2 regions of the Agromyces sp. NPDC060279 genome follow, and region 2 is predicted to be linked to the other one. Evidence: predicted binding sites of a transcription regulator. Region 2 holds the regulator's gene; the other holds the start of a gene.
What was found. Region 2 encodes HrcA, which represses chaperone genes, less so after heat shock. Its sites were predicted from a motif close to TTNGCACTCGNNNNNNNCGAGTGCNAA; they were not measured.

Region 1: groES (co-chaperone GroES) is a predicted target of HrcA. The motif match lies at 4,842-4,868, and genes of this name have one in related genera.

What each region holds. Positions count from the first base shown of each region.
Region 1 is NZ_JBHXBK010000001.1:969,908-978,155, reverse strand. It holds gene tsaB (tRNA (adenosine(37)-N6)-threonylcarbamoyltransferase complex dimerization subunit type 1 TsaB) at 1-26, shown strand, start outside; gene rimI (ribosomal protein S18-alanine N-acetyltransferase) at 23-556, shown strand; gene tsaD (tRNA (adenosine(37)-N6)-threonylcarbamoyltransferase complex transferase subunit TsaD) at 553-1,605, shown strand; gene ACFWE1_RS04555 (DUF4190 domain-containing protein) at 1,736-2,137, shown strand; gene ACFWE1_RS04550 (hypothetical protein) at 2,199-2,873, shown strand; gene ACFWE1_RS04545 (hypothetical protein) at 3,008-3,502, shown strand; gene ACFWE1_RS04540 (SAM-dependent methyltransferase) at 3,519-4,709, opposite strand; gene groES (co-chaperone GroES) at 4,958-5,254, shown strand; gene rarD (EamA family transporter RarD) at 5,364-6,344, shown strand; gene ACFWE1_RS04525 (ABC transporter substrate-binding protein) at 6,541-7,839, shown strand; gene ACFWE1_RS04520 (ABC transporter ATP-binding protein) at 7,997-8,248, opposite strand, start outside.
Region 2 is NZ_JBHXBK010000003.1:186,371-194,618, reverse strand. It holds gene lepA (translation elongation factor 4) at 78-1,952, shown strand; gene ACFWE1_RS12015 (DUF1990 family protein) at 1,963-2,607, shown strand; gene hemW (radical SAM family heme chaperone HemW) at 2,611-3,834, shown strand; gene ACFWE1_RS12005 (DUF4870 domain-containing protein) at 3,914-4,333, opposite strand; gene ACFWE1_RS12000 (DUF4870 domain-containing protein) at 4,469-4,876, opposite strand; gene hrcA (heat-inducible transcriptional repressor HrcA) at 5,058-6,080, shown strand; gene dnaJ (molecular chaperone DnaJ) at 6,138-7,238, shown strand; gene ACFWE1_RS11985 (16S rRNA (uracil(1498)-N(3))-methyltransferase) at 7,240-7,974, shown strand; gene ACFWE1_RS11980 (histidine triad nucleotide-binding protein) at 7,999-8,248, shown strand, end outside.

The DNA.
Region 1 (8,248 bases), on a different contig from region 2:
CGGCCGGCAAGCGGGTGACCCCGTGAGCGTGCTGCTCCGCCGCGCCCGCCCGAGCGATCTCGGCGCGATCATGCGCCTCGAGCGCGACACCTTCACCGAGGACGCCTGGCCCGAGGACGCGATGCGCCGCGAGCTCGCGAGCGAGCACGGCTTCTACCTGGTCGCCGTCGACGGGGAGGCCGAGGCGGATGCCGCGCCCGACGCCGTGTACGGCTACGCGGGGCTGCTCGCACCGCGGGGGAGCGGGCAGGGCGACATCCAGACGATCGCCGTCGAGCCCGCGCATCGGGGCACCGGCCTGGGCCGCGTGCTCATGCAGGCGCTCATCGCCGAGGCGCGTCGCCGCGACGCGGTGCAGGTTTTCCTCGAGGTCCGCGCCGACAACCCCGTGGCCCGCGGCCTCTACACCTCGCTCGGCTTCACGGAGCTCGGCGTGCGGCCCCGCTACTACCGGAACGGCGTCGACGCGGTGCTGATGCGCCTCGAGGTGCCCGAGCCCGTCACCCGCCCGGCCGATTCCCGGCCCGCCGACCCGATCGAGGAGGCCCAGTCGTGAACCGCAGCGCCCCGCTCGTGCTCGGCATCGAGACGAGCTGCGACGAGACCGGCGTCGGCATCGTCCGCGGCACCGAGCTGCTCGCGAACACGATCGCCTCCTCGATGGACGAGCACGCCAGGTACGGCGGCGTCGTGCCCGAGGTCGCCGCGCGGGCGCACCTCGAAGCGCTCGAGCCGACGATCCGGCAGGCGCTCGCCGAGGCATCCGTCTCCCTCGACGAGCTCGACGCGGTCGCGGTCACGAGCGGGCCGGGGCTCGCCGGCGCGCTCATGGTCGGCGTGGGCGCCGCGAAGGCGCTCGCCGTCTCGCTGGGCGTGCCGATCTACGCGGTGAACCACCTCGTCGGGCATGTCGGCGCCGATCTGCTCGACACGGCGGCCCCGCTCGAGACGCCCACGATCGCGCTGCTCGTCTCGGGCGGGCACACCTCGCTGCTGCTCGTGCGCGACCTCGTCTCCGACGTGGAGCTGCTCGGCGAGACCATCGACGACGCGGCCGGCGAGGCCTTCGACAAGGTGGCCCGGCTGCTCGGCCTGCCCTACCCGGGCGGCCCCGAGATCGATCGCGCCGCGGTCGGCGGGGACCCCGCCGCCATCCGCTTCCCCCGCGGCCTGACGAAGCCGAAGGACCTCGAGCGCCACCGCTACGACTTCAGCTTCTCGGGCCTCAAGACCGCGGTCGCCCGCTGGGTCGAGCAGCGCGAGGCCGCCGGCGAGCCCGTGCCGGTCGCCGATGTCGCGGCGAGCTTCCGCGAGGCCGTCGTCGACGTGCTGACCGCGAAGGCCGTCGACGCGTGCCGCGAGCTCGGCGTCCCGCGCCTGCTGCTCGGCGGCGGCGTCATCGCGAACGCCCGGCTGCGCGAGCTGGCCGCCGAGCGCGCCGCGGCGGCCGGCATCGAGCTGCGCATCCCGCCGCTCTCGCTCTGCACCGACAACGGCGCGATGATCGCGGCGCTCGGCGCGCAGCTCATCATGGGCGGGCACGAGCCGTCGACGCTCGGCTTCGGCGCCGACTCGACGCTGCCGGTCACCGAGATCCAGGCCTGACCGGGCGGCGCGCTGGCGCCCTCGCGCCGGGGAATGGCCCGCGCTAGGCTTGGCGCAGAGGCCGGATGCCTCGGGGGGAACTGCGCCTGAAGCGGCGCGACCGGGCAGCCGAGCACGAGGAGGGCCAGCGATGAGCGATCCCAGGCAGAACTCCGACCCGGCGTTCACGCCGGCGTCGGCCGACTTCGGCATGGCGACCTCGGCGACGCCACCCGAGGACCCGATCGTTCCCAACTACGTCGACCAGGAGTCGCGCATCCCGGCGCCGGCCAAGACGAACACCCTCGCGGTCGTGTCGCTGGTCGCCTCGCTCGCGGGTCTGCTCACCGGGTTCGGCTTCATCGTCGGCATCATCTGCGGCCACATCTCGCTCAGCCAGATCAAGCAGCGAGGCGAGGAGGGCCGCGGCGCGGCGCTCGCCGGCACCATCATCGGCTACGTCGGCGTCGCGCTCTCGGTCATCGCCATCATCGTCGTCATCGTCGTGGTGGCGGCCGCCGCCACGATGTCCAACGTCAGCGTCAGCGGCTGAGCCGCCGCAGATCCCGACCCCAGCCGTCCCGCGCTCCGCGCGCGACACGAGAGGCACGCACATGAGCGACCAGAACACCCCGCAGACCCCGGCCGAGCCCGAGCCGAGCGCCGCCGGCACCCCCGAGGTGCCCTCGGCGCCCGAGCCGCCGGCCTCGCCCGAGCCGCCTGCGACGCCCGCCGCGCCCGAGCCCCCGGCGGCTCCGACGCCGCCGTCGTACGGTGCGCCCGAGGCCCCGGCGCCCGAGGCTCCGGCGTACGGCGCCCCGCAGCCGCCCGCCGCCGCCCCGGCTCCGCCGGCGTACGGCCAGCCGCAGCAGCCCTACGGCCAGCAGCCCTACGGCCAGCAGCAGCCCTACGGCCAGCAGCAGTACGCGCAGCAGCCCGGCTACGGGCAGCAGCCCGGCTACGGGCAGCAGCCCTACGGCCAGCAGCCCGGCTACGCCGCGTACGCCCCGGCCCCGGCGGCGCCCACGCCCACGCTCAGCATCATCTCGATGATCGGCGGCATCCTCGGCCTGCTGGGCAGCCTGTTCTACGGCTTCGGCGCGCTCTTCTCGATCGCGGCCATCGTGCTCGGCTTCCTCGGCCGCAAGAAGGAGCCGGCGGCCAAGGGCTTCTGGCTCACCGGCCTCATCACCGGCTTCGTGGGCATCGCGATCGGCCTGCTCTGGGTCATCGGCATCGTGATCTTCTTCATCGTGCTCGCCGCGTCGACCAGTAGCTACCCGTACTGATCGGAATCGCCCTGTCCGAATCGAACGATCGTTCGGGGGACCCGTCGGACGACGGGACCCCCGAGCGCTTCGACCCCACGCGGCCGCTCGCGCCCTACGAGCCGGCCGAGCCGACCTTCCGCGGCGAGCCCGCCGTGCGCGAGGCCCTCGGCGGCGCGACCGGGCGCCGGCGCCGCCCCGACGACGAAGGCGCGGCTGGCGCACCGGCGGCGGAGCCGCGCCGGCTCGACGAGCCGCCGACCGCGATCGAGCAGCGCGAGTACGAGGTGCCCGTCGACACCGGGCAGCTGCGCTCGCTCTCGACTGGGCAGCTGCTGCTCGTGCATCGGCCGCCCCTGCCCGAACCGGTCGAGCACGTCGACGTCGCCGACGATGACGACGCGCAGCGGCGGGTCTACAGCTGGATCTCGGTGATCACCGGCACGATCGGCGGCATCGCCTCGCTCTTCGTGGGCTGGATGCTGCCCGTCTCGCTCGCCGCGATCGTCTTCGGCGTGCTCGGCCTCCGCCGCGAGGAGCACGGTCGCACGCTCGCCTTCGCGGGCATCGGCACCGGCCTCGGCGGGCTCGTGTTCTCGGCCGTGTGGATCGGCTACTACGCGATCGTCTTCGGCGCGCTCCCGCGCTGAGGCCCGGCGGCCCGGCTCAGTCGGCGCGTTCGACGAGCAGCGCGACGTGCCGACCGGCCTCGCGCGTCAGGATGATCGTCGCCGAGGCCGCACCCGAGAGCTTCAGCCGGGTGCGCAGCGCCGCCGGGTCCACGTCGACCCCGCGCTTCTTGATCTCGAGCGTGCCGACGCCGCGGCTTGCGAGCTCGCGGCGCAGCTGCCGCTCCTCGGCGGGCAGCCGTTCCAGCACCCGGAACGCGCGGGCGAACGGCGTCTCGACCAGGCGGTCGCCGCTCAGGTAGGCGATGCCGTCGGAGAGCATCCGCGCGTCCAGCGAGCGGGCGAGGTCGCCGATCAGCCGGGCCCGGATGACGCTGCCGTCCGGCTCGTAGACGTAGCCGCCGAGCTCGCCGACGGGCTCGTCGGGGCTGTCGGCCGCGGCGGTGAGCTCGTGCGCGGTGCCGCCCCGGATGACGAGGGCCGCACGGCCGACGCCCGGCCGGGCGAGCGCGCCGAGCCAGACGGCGAGCTCCACGACGTCGCCGTCGACCGAGACCCACTGCGCCTCGGCGCCCGCCGGGATCACCCCGCGGTCGGTGCCGGGCCCGAGCTTCACGCCCACGGGGAGCCGGTCGGCGAGCCCGAAGGCGAAGTCGAGGGGCGGGGAGTAGTCGGAGGCATCCGCCAGCCGTCGCGTGCTGCCGCCCGAGGTGACCCGGCGCGCCGGGTCGAGCCACGCGCCACCGATGCCGCCGAGGGCGACCTCCTCGGCGCGCGCGTGCAGCACGGTGGCCTGCGGGAACGGGGTCAGGTTGTACGCGGCGATCGCGGCGGTCACCTCGTCGGCGTCCGCCGCGGTGACCTCGAGGTCGATCGCGGCGAGGGCGAGGGCGTCGCCGCCGATGCCGCAGCCGAGGTCGGCGACGTGCGAGATGCCCGCGCGGGCGAAGCGGCCGGCGTGCAGCGCCGCCACGTTCAGCCGCGTCGCCTGTTCGAGGCCGGGCTCGGTGAAGAGCATGCGCGAGGCGAACTCGCCGAACTTCGCCCGCCCCTTCGCGCGCAGCCGGGCCTGACTCAGCACGGCCGCCACGAGGGCGGGGGCGTGGCCCTGCTTGCGCAGTGCCGCGACGGTCTTCACGACGTCGGCCTTCGCGTCCCACTCACCGATCGAATCGAGGAGGCGGAGCCCCTCCGGCGACAGCAGTTCCACGAGTTCGGCGCGATCCACCCGGCCACGCTAGCACCCGCGGTTCCCCCCACACCCGCTCCAGGAGCGAGCTGCACGACGATTCGGGCGGCGCGCCGGGCGGACGCGCCGGAGGCGGCGGATCGTCGTGCGACTCGCGCCCCCAACCCGACGCTGGCACTCACGTTGCACGAGTGCCAGATGCACCCTAGACTTCAGTTAGCACTCTCGTTCCGAGGCTGCTAACCCAGTCTTCCAAGACAAGTCGTCATCTAGAAAAGGGGTCAACCGTGTCGGTTTCCATCAAGCCGCTCGAGGATCGCATCGTCATCAAGCAGGTCGAGGCTGAGCAGACCACTGCGTCGGGCCTCGTCATCCCCGACACCGCCAAGGAGAAGCCGCAGGAGGGCGAGGTCGTCGCCGTCGGCCCCGGCCGCATCGACGACAACGGCAACCGCGTGCCGCTCGACGTCGCCGTCGGCGACCGCGTGCTCTACTCGAAGTACGGCGGCACCGAGGTCAAGTTCGGCGCCGACGAGTTCCTCGTGCTCTCGGCCCGCGACGTCCTCGCGGTCGTCGTCCGCTGACCTTCAGCATCGTTCGCAACGGCCCGGATGCCTCGTGCATCCGGGCCGTTCCGCGTTCCCGGGGCTCGCGGCAACCTCGAACGTCGCCGGCCGGGCGTAGGCTGAGCCGGTGAACAGCCCCGCCGACCGCCCAGCCGAGACGGCCGGCGCCGCATCCGCCGCCCGCCCGTCGGGCGGGCCCTCGCCGCTCAGCCGTTCCGGGCTCGGCTACGCCGTGTCCGCCTACGTGCTCTGGGGCTTCCTGCCCGTCTACTTCATCGCGCTCGCCCCGAGCGGGCCCGTCGAGATCGTCGCCTGGCGCATCCTGCTCTCCCTCGTCTTCTGCGCGCTGCTGCTCGCGGTGACCCGGGGCTGGCGGCCGTTCTGGGCGCTGCTGCGCGACCGCCGGGTGCTCTTCACCATGGGCGCCGCCGGGGTGCTCATCTTCGTGAACTGGCTCACCTACGTCTACGCCGCGGTGTCGGGCCAGGTCGTCGAGGCCGCGCTCGGCTACTTCATCAACCCGATCGTGACGGTCTTCCTCGGCGTGCTCGTGCTGCGCGAACGGCTCAGCACCATGCAGTGGGTCGCGGTCGGCATCAGCATCGTCGCGGTCGTCGTGCTCGCCGTCGGGCACGGGCAGTTCCCGTGGATCGCGCTGGTGCTCGCCTTCTCCTTCGGCTTCTACGGCCTCATCAAGAAGCGCGTCGGGCATCGCGTCGACGCGGTGTCCGGGCTCACCCTTGAGACCCTCTGGCTCGCCCCGGTGGCTGCGGGCCTGCTCTGGTGGGTCGCCGCGAGCGGCGCACTCACCATGGGCACGGTGAGCGCGTGGCACACGGTGCTCCTCGCCTGCGCGGGCGCCGTGACCGCCGTGCCGCTGCTGCTGTTCGCCGCGGCCTCGCGCCGACTGCCGCTCATCCACCTCGGCTTCATCCAGTACTTCGCCCCGTTCATCCAGTTCCTCGTCGGCGTGCTCATCCTGCGCGAGCCGATGCCGATCGAGCGCTGGATCGGCTTCGCCCTCGTCTGGGTCGCCCTCATCGTGCTGACGATCGACCTCGTGCGCAACGCCCGCGCCACCCGCAAGGTCGTCGCCGAGCCCGTCTGATCCGAGCGTCGATGGGCGTCGCGGCGCACGGATGCTGCGCCGAAACCGGTCCCGAGGGCGCGACGGTCACGATGAACGCGGTGTTACGCGGTTGTGACCGGCATCCCTTGTTTCCGCGTTGGCCGGGCAATACTGTCAAAACCACGGCGTCATCTGACGCATCGTTCTGTCCGAATCCTTAGTCCCAAGGAGCACCATGAGCGTATTCGCGAAGGCTACGGCCAAGCGCGGTGCACGCGGAATCTGGACGGGGGTCGCCCTCGCCGGCGCCGCCGCCCTCCTTCTCTCCGCCTGCACGAGCGGCGGCGGTAGCACGACCGCCCCGACCGACGAACCCGCAGACACCGGCGACGCCCTGCCCATCGAGTCGGGCCCGCGCGATCTCACCCTGAAGGTCGGTCAGCTCGCGCCCCAGTCGGGCAGCCTCGCCGTCCTCGGCCCGCCCCAGATCGCGGCAGCGAAGCTCGCGGTCGACGACATCAACAAGGCCGACCTCGGCATCCAGCTCGAGCTCATCCTCCGCGACGAGGGCGACACCTCGATCGACGTCGCCACGGGCTCGGTCACCGACCTACTCTCGCAGGGCGTCTCGGCCATCTCGGGTGCGGCCGCGTCGGCGCAGACGCGCAACATCTACGAGCAGGTCACGAGCGCCGGCGTGGTGCTCATGTCGCCGTCGAACACGGGTCTCGACCTGTCGACGATCGACGACAACGACCTCTACTGGCGCACGGCGCCCTCCGACCTGCTGCAGGGCGAGGTGCTGGGCAACCTGATCGCCGAGGACGGCAACAGCACCCTCGGCATCATCTTCCAGAACGACGCCTACGGCACCGGCTTCGCCGACACGACGAAGAAGGCGTTCGAGAGCGCGGGCGGTGAGGTCGTCGCGGAGTCCTCGTACAACACGGGCGACACCAACTTCACCACGCAGATCTCCGACGTGACGGCGCAGTCGCCCGACGCGATCGCGATCATCTCCTTCGACCAGGCGAAGATCATCATCCCGGAGCTCGTCGGCGGCGGCTTCCCGGGCGACAAGATCTACCTGACCGACGGAAACCGGCTCGACTACAGCGACGTGTTCGCCCCCGGGCTGATCAAGGGCGCCAAGGCGACCACCCCGGGTCTCGACCTGGGGACGCTCGGCGACTTCACCGACCGTCTCCTCGAGGTCGACCCGTCGCTGACCGACTTCACCTACGCGGCGGAGTCGTACGACAACATCGTGCTGTTCGCGCTCGCGGCCTACGCCGCGAACGACACGAGCGGCACGAAGATCGCCGAGTACCTCCGTCAGATCTCCGGGTCCGCCGGCGACGGCGAGAAGGTGACCGACTTCGCGCAGGGCGCCGCCCTGCTCGAGAAGGGCGAGCAGATCGATTACGACGGTCTCTCAGGCCCCATCACCTTCGACGAGAACGGTGACCCGACGGGTGCCACGATCGGCATCTACGAGTACCAGGACGACAACACCTCGACCCGCATCAACTAGTCGCGGTGGAAGGCCCCGGCGAGCGTTCCGCTCGCCGGGGCCTTCGTCGTGCCCGGGCCTTCGTCGTGCCCGGGCCTTCGTCATGCCGGGGGAACGCCAAAGGGCGGGTGGATGCCGAGGCATCCACCCGCCCTTTCAGCGGCGCTGAGGCGGCCGCTCAGTCGTCCTGACCGAGGGTGCCGAGGTAGAGCCCGATCACCTTCGGATCGTTCAGCAGCTCGCGGCCGGTGCCCTCGTAGGCGTCGCGGCCCTGGTCGAGCACGTAGCCGCGGTCGCAGATCTGCAGGCAGCGCCGGGCGTTCTGCTCCACCATGATGGTCGTGACGCCGGCCCGGTTGATCTCCTTGACCCGCAGGAACGCCTCGTCCTGCTTCACGGGGGACAGGCCCGCGCTCGGCTCGTCGAGGAG
Region 2 (8,248 bases):
GGGCCCCAGCGTAGCCTCGGCGGCCTGACCGGGGCATCCGTCGAAAGTCGCACCCGAAGTCATGGGAGAATCGATCGATGTCTCCGAGAGCTGTGAACCCGCCGGTGCCTGCTGCCACCGACCCTGCGCTGATCCGCAATTTCTGCATCATCGCGCACATCGACCACGGCAAGTCGACCCTCGCCGACCGCATGCTGCAGATCACCGGGATCGTCTCCGACCGGGACATGCGGGCGCAGTACCTCGACCGCATGGACATCGAGCGCGAGCGCGGGATCACCATCAAGAGCCAGGCCGTGCGCATGCCGTGGGCCGTCGCCGACGAGAGCGGGCGCGACGTCGCGTACGCGCTCAACATGATCGACACCCCCGGGCACGTCGACTTCAGCTACGAGGTCTCCCGCTCGCTCGCCGCCTGCGAGGGCGCCATCCTGCTCGTCGACGCCGCGCAGGGCATCGAGGCGCAGACCCTCGCGAACCTCTACCTGGCGCTCGAGAACGACCTCGAGATCATCCCCGTGCTGAACAAGATCGACCTGCCCGCCGCGGAGCCGGAGAAGTACGCGCGCGAGCTCGCCGACCTCATCGGCGGCTCGCCCGACGACGTGATGAAGGTCTCGGGCAAGACGGGCCTCGGCGTCGAGGCGCTCCTCGACCGCGTCGTGCAGCGCATCCCCGCCCCGGTCGGTGACGCCGACGCGCCGCCGCGCGCGATGATCTTCGACTCCGTCTACGACAGCTACCGCGGCGTCGTCACCTACGTGCGCATGGTCGACGGGCAGCTGAACCCGCGCGAGCGCATCCAGATGATGTCGACGAAGGCGACCCACGAGATCCTCGAGATCGGGGTGAGCGCGCCCGAGCCCACCCCCAGCAAGGGCCTCGGCGTCGGCGAGGTCGGGTACCTGATCACCGGCGTGAAGGACGTCCGCCAGTCCAAGGTTGGCGACACGGTCACGACCGCGGTGAAGCCCGCGGCCGATGCGCTCGACGGCTACACCGAGCCGCTGCCGATGGTCTTCTCGGGGCTGTACCCGATCGACGGCAGCGACTACCCGGAGCTGCGCGAGGCGCTCGACAAGCTGAAGCTCTCGGATGCCGCGCTCGTCTACGAGCCCGAGACTTCGGTCGCCCTCGGCTTCGGCTTCCGCGCCGGCTTCCTTGGCCTCCTGCACCTCGAGATCGTCACCGAGCGGCTCCGCCGCGAGTTCGGTCTCGACATCATCGCGACCGCGCCCTCGGTGGTCTACGAGGTCACGACGGAGGACAAGAAGACCGTCACGGTGACGAACCCGAGCGAGTTCCCGACCGGCGCGAAGATCGCCGAGGTCCGCGAGCCGATGGTGAAGGCCGCGATCCTCGCGCCGAAGGACTACGTCGGCACGATCATGGAGCTGTGCCAGTCGCGCCGCGGCACCCTGCTCGGCATGGAGTACCTCGGTGAGGACCGCGTCGAGATCCGCTACGACATGCCGCTCGGCGAGATCGTGTTCGACTTCTTCGACCAGCTGAAGTCGAAGACCGCCGGCTACGCCTCGCTCGACTACGAGCCGTCCGGCGACCAGGCGGCCGACCTGGTCAAGGTCGACATCCTGCTCCAGGGCGAGCAGGTCGACGCCTTCAGCGCGATCGTGCACCGCGACAAGGCCTACGCGTACGGCGTGCTGATGACCGGGCGACTCCGCGAGCTCATCCCGCGCCAGCAGTTCGAGGTGCCGATCCAGGCGGCGATCGGCGCGCGCATCATCGCGCGCGAGTCCATCCGGGCCATGCGCAAGGACGTGCTGGCGAAGTGCTACGGCGGCGACATCAGCCGCAAGCGCAAGCTCCTCGAGAAGCAGAAGGAGCGCAAGAAGCGCATGAAGATGGTCGGGCGCGTCGAGGTCCCCCAGGAGGCGTTCATCGCCGCGCTCTCGGGAGACACCGAGTCCAAGGACTCCAAGAAGAAGTAGGGAGCGCGTCATGAAGCGACGGAGCTCGTTCACCGACCAGTCGGTGACGTACGGGGCGATCGGGGCCACCCAGGCCCCCGATCTCCTCCGCTACCCGCCGGCGGGCTACCGCCCGGCGGAGGACAGCGTGAAGATCGGCTCGGGGCGGGAGCGCTTCGAGAAGGCCGCGGAAGAACTGATGACCTGGGGCGTCCAGCGCGGCGCCGGGCTCGAGGTGCTCGACGTGACCGCCGGCACCGGCACGCAGTACACCGGCATCGCCTACGACGTCGAGGGGGCGCCCGCCGCCGGCGCCCAGCCGCACACCGAGCAGCGCTTCGCCGCCGACGGCACACCGTACCTCGCTGCGGGGATGACCGCGACGCTCCGCTCGCAGCGCCGCTTCGGGCACCACGACACGCACGTGCTCGTCGTCTACGTCATCGACGAGCCGGACCGCATCGGCTTCGCCTACGGCACGACCGCCGACGGCGAGGAGAGCGGCGAGGAGTCGTTCGTGCTCGAGCACCGCGAGGACGACAGCGTCTGGCTCACGATCCGCTCGGCGCTGCAGACGGCGGGCGGCGCCCGCGCCGTCGTGGCCCCCGCCGTGCGCCGCCGCCGCCGCGAGCTCACCCAGCGGGAGCTGCGCGCGCTGCACCCCGCCTTCGTCTGAGCCGTGGCCGGACCGCTCCCCATCGGCGATCCCGCGCCGGCGGACGGGCTGCTGCCCGCCCAGACCATCGACGGCGTCGCCGAGCGTGCGCTCGGGCTGTACGTGCACGTGCCCTTCTGCCGCGTGCGCTGCGGGTACTGCGACTTCAACACGTACACGGCGACCGAGCTGCGCGGCGTCGCGCAGGCCGACTACGCAGGACAGGCGATCGGGGAACTGCGCTTCGGCGCGGCGGCGCTCGAGGCATCCGGTCTGCCGGCCCGCGAGCTCAGCACCGTGTTCTTCGGCGGCGGCACCCCGACGCTGCTGCCCGCCGCTCAGCTCGTCGAGATGCTCGCGGCCGCACGCCGCGAGTTCGGCATCCGCCCGGGTGCCGAGGTGACCACGGAAGCGAACCCGGACTCGGTGGATGCCGCGTACCTCGCCGAGCTCCGTGACGGCGGCTTCACCCGCGTCTCGTTCGGCATGCAGTCGGCGGTGCCGAGCGTGCTCGCGACCCTGGACCGCACGCACGACCCCGCGCGGGTGCCGCTCGTCGTCGCCTGGGCGCGCGAAGCGGGGCTCGACGTCAGCCTCGACCTGATCTACTCCACGCCGGGCGAGCGCCTGGTGGACTGGCGCACGAGTCTCGAGGCCGCCATCGCCGCCGAGCCCGACCATCTGAGTGCCTACTCGCTCATCGTCGAGGACGGCACGAAGCTCGCCCGCCAGGTGCGCCGCGGCGAGCTCGCCGCCCCCGACGACGACCTCGCCGCCGACATGTACGAGCTCGCCGACGAGCTGCTCGCCGAGGCTGGCTTCGGCTGGTACGAGGTGAGCAACTGGGCTCGCGGCGAGGCGCACCGTTCGCAGCACAACCTCGGGTACTGGCGCGGCGACGACTGGTGGGGCGTCGGGCCCGGCGCGCACAGCCACGTCGGCGGCGTGCGCTGGTGGAACGCGAAGCACCCGGCCGCGTACGCCGACCGCATCGCCGCCGGCGTCTCTCCGGCGGTCGGCCGGGAGACGCTCGACGCGGCGACGCGGGAGACCGAGCGGGTGCTGCTCGGCACCCGGATCCGCGAGGGGCTCGAGATCGCCTCGCTCCCCGAGCCGGGGCGCTCGGCGATCGCCGGCCTCATCGCCGACGAGCTCGTCGAGCCGAGGGCGGCGCTCGCCGGCCGGCTGACGCTCACTCGCCGCGGACGGCTGCTCGCCGACGCCGTGGTCCGGCGTCTGCTCGGCTGAGTCGCGCGGGCTCCGATCGGGCCGGAACGCCGAATCGCCCGCCTCCGCGGGGGAGACGGGCGATTCGAGGATGCGGTGATCAGCTCACGAACTTGATCGACATCGGGTAGACGTAGGGCTGGCCCTGGTTCGCCTTGATGGCCGCGATGATGCTGAACACGATCACCACGATGGCGACGGCGAGGATCACGAAGAAGCCGATGATGACGATGGTCAGGATGCCGCCGACGATGCTCGCGATGAGCATGGTGAGCTGGAAGTTCAGCGCCGTCGCGGTGTGCGCGCGCACGAACGGGCCCTTGTCCTTCAGCAGCAGGTACCCGAGCAGCGCCGGGATGAAGCCGAAGAAGATGCCGCCGATGTGCACGAGCGTCGCCCAGAGCTTCTCGTCGGCCGGGTTGAGCGGCTGCGACTGCTGGTAGGGGCTGCCGGGCGGGGGAGCCGGCGGGCCGGGAGGCGGCGGCGTCGGCGGGGTCGGTGGGGTGGGCACGTCGGTCATGGAAGGCCTCCTGGCTGCACCGCCTGCGCGGTGGGATGGTCGGACGCCTCCATGGTGGCAGAAACGGCGCGCCGGACGGAAGGGCCCGTCCGGCGCGCCGCCGGTGCTGCTGCGGCCTGGATCGGCCGAGTTCGACTACTTGATGAGCCGGAGCGCGAAGGGGTAGCGGTAGTGCTGCCCGTCCTTCACGCGCAGGAACGCGATGATCGAGAAGACGATGGAGATCACCCAGACGGCGAGCGAGATGAGGCCGCCGATGAGGATGATCGAGAGCACGGCGCCGATGACGTAGCCGATGAGCATCGTGATCTGGAAGTTCAGGGCCTCCTTCGCCTCGACGTTGGTGAACTGGCCGCGGTCCTTGAAGACGAGCCAGATGATCAGCGAGGGCAGGAAGCCGAGGATGCCGCCGAGGTGGGCGAAGGAGGCCCACTGGATGTCCTGGTCCTGCGGGAGCGGCCCGGCTGCGGCGGCCGGCTGCGGGGGCACGGGCTGCTGGGGCGGCACGTTCGGGTCGGGCGTCTGTGCGTTGGGGTCGGTCATGGCGATGCCTTTCGGGGCTGGGGATCGGCCGCGGCTCGTACGGACCCGTTCGGGGGACGGCGCGCGGACTCGGGATCACCGTAGCGCCGCCCGTGGGGCGTCGCAATGCCCGCGGCGCAGGATGTCGCGATAGGATTGGCACTCGAAGAAGACGAGTGCCAATGGACGGGAGGTGGGGCTGATGGTCTCCGATCGAGGGCTCGCCGTGCTCCGCGCGATCGTGCAGGACTACGTCGCCTCCCGCGAGCCGGTCGGCTCGAAGACGATCGTCGAGCGGCACGCCTTCGGCGTCTCGGCCGCGACGATCCGCAACGACATGGCCCTGCTCGAAGAGGAGGAGCTGATCGCGGCCCCGCACACCTCGTCCGGGCGCATCCCCACCGACAAGGGCTACCGCGTCTTCGTCGACCAGCTGAGCGAGCTGCGGCCGCTGAGCCAGGCCCAGCGCCACGCCATCGAGACCTTCCTCGGCGAGTCGAGCGACCTCGACGAGCTCCTGGCCCGCACCGTGCGGCTGATCGCGCAGCTCACCAACCAGCTCGCCGTCGTGCAGTACCCGAGCTTCGCGAACTCGCGGGTGCGCCACGTCGAGCTCGTGGCGCTCGCGCCCGACCGGGTGCTCTGCATCCTCATCACCGACTCCGGCCAGGTCGAGCAGCGCGTCGCCGAGCTCGGCTCGCCGGTCGACGAGCAGACGCTCGCCTCGCTCCGGGCCCGCTTCAACGAACTCGCCGCCGGGCGCACCCTCGCCGAGGCCGCGCAGGCGCTCTCAGGCGAGGTGCCCGCGGTCGACCCGCGGCACGCGCAGGTGCTGCACACGCTCGCGACCACCCTCGCCGAGCAGGCCCGCGTCCAGCGCGGCGACCGCCTCGTGGTCGCCGGCGCCGCGAACCTGGTGCGCACCGAGCAGGACTTCGCCGGCTCCATCCTCGGAGTGATCGAGGCCATCGAGGAGCAGGTCGTGCTGCTGAAGCTCTTCGGCGAGATGGCGTCCGATCAGCACGGCGTCGCCGTCAGCATCGGTCGCGAGAACGCCCCCTTCGGCCTCGCCGAGACCTCGGTCGTCGCGAGCTCGTTCGCGGTGGCCGGCCGCGACGTCTCGCGGCTCGGCGTCGTCGGCCCGACCCGCATGGATTACACCACGAGCATGGCGGCGGTCCGCGCGGTCGCGCGCTATCTCTCCCGCACGCTCGGCGAGCACTGACCCGCCGCCGTCATCGACCAGCCGCACCCCGGCACCCATCGAAAGGAACCGCCCTCCGTGGCAGACCACTACGAGGTCCTCGGCGTCTCCCGCGACGCCACCCCTGACGAGATCAAGAAGGCCTACCGCCGGCTCGCCCGCGAGCTGCACCCCGACGTCAACCCGGGCGCCGAGGCGTCCGAGCGCTTCAAGGAGGTGACGCACGCCTACGACGTGCTCTCCGACCCGAAGCAGCGCCAGCAGTACGACCTCGGCGGGCAGGGCGGCTTCGGCGGCCAGGCCGGCTTCGGGGGCTTCGGCGACATCTTCGAGACCTTCTTCGGCGGCGGCCAGCAGAGCCGGGGGCCGCGCTCGCGGCGCGAACGCGGGCAGGACGCGCTGATCCGCGTGGAGCTCGGCCTCGAGGAGGTCATCTTCGGCACGCACCGCGAGCTCGAGGTCGACACCGCGGTCGTCTGCGAGACGTGCCACGGCAGCTGCTGCGCCCCGGGCACCTCGCCCGTCACGTGCGACATCTGCCACGGCACCGGGCAGATCCAGCGCACCGTGCGCTCGCTGCTCGGCAACGTCGTCACCGCGAGCCCCTGCGGCTCCTGCCGCGGCTACGGCACGATCATCGCCACGCCCTGCGTGACCTGCCAGGGGCAGGGCCGGGTCCGGGCTCGTCGCACCGTGCCGGTCGACATTCCCGCCGGCGTCGACACGGGCCTCCGGCTGCAGATGCCGGGCTCGGGCGAGGCCGGTCCCGCCGGCGGCCCGAACGGCGACCTCTACCTCGAGATGAAGGTGAAGACGCACGAGGTCTTCAGCCGCGACGGCGACGACCTGCTCTGCACGCTCGAGGTCGCGATGACCGACGCCGTGCTCGGCACCAGCGCCACGGTGCACGCCCTCGACGGCGACGTCGAGCTCGAGCTGAAGCCGGGACTGCAGTCGGGCGAGGTGCTGACCGTCAAGGACCGCGGCGTCACGCGGCTCCGCGGCAACGGTCGTGGCGACCTCCGCATCGGCGTGCACGTCGTCACCCCGACGAAGCTCTCCGGCAAGGAGCGCGAGCTCGTCGAGAAGCTGGCCGCCGCGCGCAAGCAGAAGGCGCCCGAGCTCGCGCACTTCCAGCAGGGGCTCTTCGCGAAGCTCCGCGACCGGTTCCTCGGCTGAGATGGCGAGTCTCTACCTCGACGAGGGCGCGGAGCTGACGGCGATCGGCCCCGGCGACGTCGTGCGGCTCGGCGGGCAGGAGGCGCGCCACGCCGTCCAGGTCGCCCGGGTGCGCCTCGGCGAGCGGATCGCGATCGGCGACGGGCGCGGCACGGTCGTGTCCGGCCCGGTGCTCGAGAGCGGCCAGGGCGAGCTCACGATCGAGGTCGACGAGGCCCGGCGCGAGCAGCCGGCCGACCCCGCGCTCGTGCTCGTGCAGGCCCTCGCGAAGGGCGACCGCGACGAGCTCGCCGTCCAGGCCGCCACCGAGCTCGGCGTCGACCGCATCGTGCCGTGGTCCGCGGCGCGTTCCGTGTCGCGCTGGGACGGTGCGAAGGCCGAGAAGGGGCGGCAGCGCTGGGCGACGATCGCCCGCGAGGCGAGCAAGCAGGCGATCCGCGCCTGGGTGCCGGAGGTCATGGCGGCGACGCCGACGGCGCGGCTGCCGGAACTGCTCGCCGGCACCCGCCTGCTCGTGCTCGAGCCGACCGCCGAGCAGGGCCTCGCGCAGCTGGAGCTCGACGAGCGGCCGCTCGCCCTGCTCGTGGGGCCGGAGGGCGGGGTCGCCCCCGAGGAGCTCGCCCGGCTCACCGCGGCCGGCGCCGAGCCCGTCCGCCTCGGCCCGACCGTGCTGCGCACCTCGACCGCCGGGCCCGCCGCGATCGCGCTGCTCAGCGCCCGGCTCGGGCGGTGGTGAGGCATCCGTCGCTACGATGGACCCATGACCGCCCAGGCCGCTGACCCCACCGTCTTCGAGCGCATCGCCGCGCGTGAGATCCCCGCGACGATCGTCGCCGAGACCGAACGGGTCATCGCGTTCCGGGACATCGCGCCGCAGGCGCCCGTCCACGTCGTGGTCACCCCGAAGCAGGGGCGCTACCGCGACGTCGTCGAGCTCGCCGCCGGCGACCCCGGACTCCTCGCGGAGCTCGTCGAGGTCGCGCGCGGCGTCGCCGACGAGCTGGCCGACG